Regions from separate parts of the Streptococcus sp. 27098_8_134 genome, predicted to be linked through region 2. Evidence: predicted binding sites of a transcription regulator. Region 2 holds the regulator's gene; the other holds the start of a gene.
The links. Region 2 encodes NrdR, which represses ribonucleotide reductase genes. Its sites were predicted from a motif close to ACACNATATATNGTGT; they were not measured.
Positions count from the first base shown of each region.

Region 1: nrdH (glutaredoxin-like protein NrdH) is a predicted target of NrdR. The motif match lies at 1,178-1,193, and genes of this name have one in related genera.

Region 1 covers NZ_JAPVYD010000001.1:308,222-311,371, forward strand. The annotation lists gene ptsP (phosphoenolpyruvate--protein phosphotransferase) at 1-456, opposite strand, end outside; gene O3620_RS01390 (phosphocarrier protein HPr) at 458-721, opposite strand; gene nrdH (glutaredoxin-like protein NrdH) at 1,320-1,538, shown strand; gene nrdE (class 1b ribonucleoside-diphosphate reductase subunit alpha) at 1,698-3,150, shown strand, end outside.
Region 2 covers NZ_JAPVYD010000002.1:26,002-29,151, reverse strand. The annotation lists gene O3620_RS04615 (DnaD domain protein) at 1-962, opposite strand, end outside; gene nrdR (transcriptional regulator NrdR) at 963-1,436, opposite strand; gene O3620_RS04605 (endonuclease/exonuclease/phosphatase family protein) at 1,606-2,421, opposite strand; gene O3620_RS04600 (PTS transporter subunit IIBC) at 2,439-3,150, opposite strand, start outside.

The DNA of each region.
Region 1 (3,150 bases), on a different contig from region 2:
CGCTGGGTTTGGCAATTTCTTGCCCAAAAGGTTAGCAAGAACACGTTTTGTCACGTCGCGGATATCTGCCGCACGTTCCTGCATGTATGGATTGTCGTCCATGTTTTCAAAGAGAGTGATAAACATGTCCGTTACTTCTTTCAGACCAGCTTCTGCATTGGTCTTTTTCGCACGGATTGTTTCTTTGATTTGCCCAACCATTTCAGGGTCAGCAAGTACCATTAAGTGAGCGTCAAATACCTGAGCGGCTTCCTCACCAAGGCTATCTACTGCTTTCTCACGGATAACAGAAAGCTCGTTCTGTGAAGCTTCAAGAGCTGCATCCAAACGAGCCTCTTCTGCATTCGTATCTTCGACTGAAACAGTCTCAAATGATAAATCCGGTTGAACTAATAGATATGCCTTAGCAACGGCAACACCGTCAGATGCTGCAATTCCTTTAAGCATTTCTGTCATATTAAGCCAATCCTTCTTTTTCCATTGTTTCAGAGATTGCAGCGATGGCATCGTCTGCATCTGCACCTTCAGCTGAGATCTTAACATCAGCTCCTTGGCCAACACCGAGACTCATAACACCCATGATAGATTTCAAGTTTACTGATTTACCTTTGTATTCAAGCGTAATGTCTGAAGCGAATTTGCTAGCAGTTTGAACCAACAAAGTTGCTGGACGTGCGTGAATACCTGTTTCTGCTACAATGTGGAAATCTTTAGAAGCCATAGTTAGACTCTCCTTTTAAATAATTCTTTTTGAGTTATTGTGATAACCCTTACAAGTTGATATTATATCACCTTTTGAAATCTTTTTCAAGAATTTTATGGCCCGCTTACAAAATATTTCTTGGGAAATGAAAACTCTTCTTATTATATTGAAGAGAGAATTTTCGAGCTAAATCCCACATTTCCCAAGCTTTATTCAAAAATGACTGCCACTAAGTTTTTAATCATAAATTTCTTATTTTATAGAAACTAATTGTTATAAAATAAGAATATAAACTCCTCCCTCCACTCCTCCTAGTGATTCCCTAAATTCTGTAACACAAGATATTGGATTTTGGTTTTTGGGAGGAAAAGCTACCAGTCATTTATCTAACATTTTAAGACTTGTTTAAGCATTGCCGCAACAGCATTTTGCTCCTTTTCTGCAATTTTTCACTTCTTTTCACCGCTTATATAAACACTATATATTGTATTGCAATCTATCCTATAACAAAATATCACACAATATTTAGTTCAAAACTATTGACATTCTATTTTCTTTTAGATATACTAGTTTCGTATTATTTAAAAGAAAAAACGAAAGTTTAGAGGAATTTTTAATGGTAACTATTTACTCAAAAAACAACTGCGTTCAGTGCAAAATGACCAAGCGCTTCTTAGATACTAATCATGTAGAATACCGCGAAATCAACTTGGATGAACAGCCAGAATTTATTGACCATGTCAAAGATCTTGGTTTCAATGCTGCTCCTGTGATTCAGACAGCAACTGAGGCATTTTCTGGTTTCCAACCTGGTAAATTGAAAAAACTGTCTTAATGTAGTTTATTTTGAGGGCGGCGTGCCTTGATTGGGAGATAAACTAAGGACATATTATCAGGGCAAACTGCAGCTCCTATGCTCATAGGAGCCGTTTCTTTTGTAAGGCGGAACTTTTTCCGCTAGCTAATTATCTTATTTATATAGAAAAGGGAAAACATGGGACTCAAACATTTAGAGGATGTGACATACTTCCGACTCAACAACGAAATCAACCGTCCGATTAACGGACAGATTATGCTCCATAAGGACAAAGAAGCCCTGGAAGCTTTCTTTAAAGAAAACGTTGAGCCAAACACCAAGCAATTTTCTTCTATTACAGAAAAGATTGAATATTTAATAGAAGAAAACTATTTGGAGAAGGAATTTATCCAGCTCTACTCTCCTGAATACATCGAGGAGCTGACTGCTTTTATCCATGCTCAAGATTTCAAGTTTAAATCTTTCATGGCTGCTTATAAGTTCTACAACCAGTATGCATTGAAGACCAATGATGGTGAATACTATCTGGAAAGTATGGAAGACCGGGTGCTCTTCAACGCCCTCTACTTTGCCAACGGAGATGAAGCTATTGCCAAGGATATTGCTAATGAAATCATCCACCAGCGCTACCAACCGGCTACACCAAGCTTCCTCAACGCTGGTCGGGCTCGTCGCGGCGAATTGGTTTCCTGCTTCCTCATCCAAGTAACAGATGATATGAACTCAATCGGCCGCTCCATTAACTCTGCCCTGCAGTTGTCTCGTATCGGAGGCGGGGTCGGTATTTCCCTCAGCAATCTGCGGGAAGCTGGAGCACCTATCAAGGGTTATGAAGGAGCTGCGTCTGGCGTTGTACCTGTTATGAAACTCTTTGAGGACAGCTTCTCCTATTCTAACCAGCTGGGCCAACGTCAGGGAGCTGGGGTTGTTTACCTCAATGTCTTCCACCCAGATATCATCGCCTTCCTTTCTACCAAGAAAGAAAATGCTGACGAAAAAGTTCGGGTTAAGACCCTCTCACTTGGTGTCGTGATTCCGGATAAGTTCTACGAGTTGGCGCGCAAGAATGAAGAAATGTACCTCTTCAGCCCATATTCTGTTGAACGCGAGTACGGCGTGCCATTTGCCTACCTTGACATTACTGAAAAGTATGATGAGTTGGTCGCTAATCCAAATATCACTAAGACCAAGATCAAGGCCCGTGATTTGGAAACAGAAATTTCCAAACTCCAACAAGAATCTGGCTATCCTTATGTTGTAAACATTGATACAGCCAACCGTTCAAATCCAATCGACGGTAAAATCATCATGAGCAACCTCTGCTCTGAAATCCTGCAGGTACAAGAGCCTAGCCTTTTGAATGATGCGCAAGAGTATCTCCACTTGGGAACAGATGTGTCATGTAACTTAGGCTCTACCAACGTTGTCAACATGATGACATCGCCTGACTTTGGAAAATCCATCCGGACCATGACACGCGCCCTGACCTTTGTCACAGACAGCTCGCACATCACAGCTGTGCCTTCTATCGACAATGGTAACAGTCTGGCGCACACCTTTGGTCTGGGAGCTATGGGACTGCACAGCTACTTAGCTCAGCAGTTGATCGATTATGGATCTGCGGAAGCTG
Region 2 (3,150 bases):
GCTTCCTCAGCTGTCGTCACCTTTTGATAAGAAAAATCATTGGCTACCTTGAGGGCATACTTTTCATTGAGATTGGCTGAATCCACCTTATTAAAGGTTAAGAGCAAGATTACGTTGATAACCTCGTCCAAAAGGCCTAATTCAGCTAAATCTAGCAAAAGCTTTCTCTCCGTCCTCGTAATAGCAGCCTGACGGGTTTTTTTGATTTCTGCCAGGAAGACCATTGGCGATGTTCGTTTCGCTTCTTGGATAATAGACTGCTCTTGCTTAGAAAACTGACCTTCTGCTGGCTTCTGAGCTAGCTTTTGCTTCATCCTCTTAGTAGAAATGACCTGAGAAACAGCAGTTTCTCTAGCCAAGACATAGGTCTCATACCAAGTCCACTTTTTCTGCTCAGCAATTGCAAACAATTCTAACAAATCTTCCTTTTCATTGGCAAAGCGAAGATTGTCCTGAGCCATCCGTTGCTTGAAATACTCCAAGTCAAAATCATTGGCCTTTCGCACTGCCCTTGGCTGCTCAGCTTCCATACCAAACACCTGCATAAAAGGCTTAACCAATTTCTCTCCACTAGGATTTTTTGGTCGCAGGGCATCTGCAGCAGCTTCGCCGATTTTCTTTTCCAAGAGTCGGCTGTACACATTATGGCTGAAAAATTCCTCCGCCGTTAAGGTCGGGTGGAGTTGAATAAGATAAAGGTCATCTGTTTGATAAAGGTCAACTAGCTTAATCGCCGCTAAACGCTCAAAACTTTCTTCCAAAATATTAAGTCCAAAATCTAAATGATTGAGAATCTGACTGAAGAGGTGCTGCTTTTGTCCATTATCCCCAAAAGACAGCAGATAAAGATAAAGTGTTACCGCTTCTCTCCCCAGAATCGGCAGATAGAGCTTGGTCAAGATAGCAATATCTGGGCTGACTGCATTATTACGCAAGAAAGAAAACTGATGGTTTGGTTTCATTTATTTGTCCTTTTTCTTCTTGGACCCCTTGGTAATCTGCTTGAGCAAGCTTTCAAGTTCCCCCACATCCTTGAAACTCCGGTAAACACTGGCGAAACGAACGTAGGTGATTTCATCCAGCTCGGCCAGTTCATCCATGACTAAGGATCCAATATATTCACTATTGATTTCATTGTCGCTCTGACTGCGGACTTTTTGCTCGATTCGGTTGACAATCTCCTCTATTTCGTCACTAGATACTGGCCGTTTTTGAGCGGAGCGAATAATACCGTTAAAAATCTTATCCCGAGAAAATTGCTCGCGTGTCCCGTCCTTTTTGACAACCACTAGGGTTCTCTCTTCGACGCGCTCGTAGGTCGTGAAACGGTGCTGACATTCCTCACACTCACGGCGGCGGCGGATCGTATTCCCATCTTCTGCCTGTCTGCTATCAACTACACTTGATTTATTCCCACCACATTTCGGACAACGCATACCATTTCCTCCTAGAATCCTAATACTTCATTATAACACGTTTTCAAGAATAACAAAAGACAGCCGTTTGGAGGGTAATATTTCACCATTTTGCCCTAAAAATATGTTTATCAAAAAGAAAAAGAGAGGCAATCTGTTGTATTCACAGTCTTGCCTCATCTTTTTACCATTATAAAGTCACTTGCACTTCTAAACCAAAGTGGTCACTGACAACAGGGGTTTCTTTCCCGTCAAAGACGACAGCGGAACGCTCAACGTCCATCCCTTGGCTAGTGAAAACATAATCTATCTTCAGAGCGTGCTTATTGTCATCCCAGCCTGCAATAGTACCTTCTACTGTCGCCTCTCCGATAGCTTCTCTCGCAACGGCATGACTATCCTGCAGCTTCAGCGGACTGGCTAAGATAGTCTGGTAGCCTTGCTGGCCGACTGGATTGTTGAAATCGCCCATGAGGACCAGAGGAGTTTTAACCTTGAGAAGCTCTGCTTCAAGCTTAGCCCATTCCCCCTGGAAGCCTTTGTCCCACCAAGACAGATGGCAGGAGGCAATTGTTAGCAATTGACCTTCTACCTCAGTCTCAGCTAGCAAGACCTTGCGGGTATGGTAATCCCTAGGATCATTAGCCTCTGATACCAGAACTTCTCTAGGAGCTAGTGGTTTTCTGGATAGGATTGCCACTCCTTCGTTGTAAATATCAAACCCAATATGATTATAGGCCCAGGACCAATGATAGTCCAGTCCTGCCTCAGCCAACTTTTCTACCAGACATAGAGCAAAGTTGTCTTGATGAATCGCAATCGCTCCTTCAACCGCCTGATAGAAAGGAGCCTGAACAACCTGTTCAGACTCCGTTAGTTGATTGACTTCCTGCAGGCAAATGACATCATATTTTTCTTGAAGAATGCGTTCTGCAAGCTGATTAAGCTTAGTTGCTTGCTCTTCTTCCATCCAACTATGAGTATTTAATGTCAGGAATTTTGCCATGATTTCTCTTTTCTATATTACAATTCAACCTTAGCAACAACTGTCTTAGCAGATGCTTGACCAAGTTTTTCTACTGTTACAGACTTGATAGCTGCTGCATTTGTGAAGACTACGATTGTTGAAGTTTCACGTCCTGCTTCCTTGATCGCTTCCAAGTCAGCCGTGACTAGGAGATCTCCAGCTGCAACTTTTTGACCTTCTGAAACATGAACTTCGAAAGGTTTACCTTCAAGGCTAACAGTTTCCAAACCAATATGTACCAAGACTTCTAAGCCGTTATCTGTCACAAGACCGATAGCGTGCTTGCTAGGGAAGACGCTAGTTACTGTACCAGCAACTGGTGAATAAATCTTACCATTTTCAGGCTCAACTGCAAATCCGTCACCCATCATTTTTTGTGAGAATACTGGATCTTTAACATTTACCAAGTCAATGACTTGACCGTCCGCAACAGTTTCAACTTCCTCAGTCACACCTTTGTAAGTAACTTCGGCAGCTGCTGATTCTGCTTTTTGGCTAGGAAGTGTTTCAGGAATCACTTCACCAGAATCCAACAAGTCTTGAATATCAGATTTGAGAACGTCAGCTTTTGGTCCGTAGATAGCTTGAACGCCTTGACCTTTCATAACTAAGCCCATAGCGCCTTCAGCTTTCCACTGTTCTTCTGTTCCAACTTTTTCAGCATCTTTGACAGTCACACGCAGACGAGTCATACATGCATCTACATCT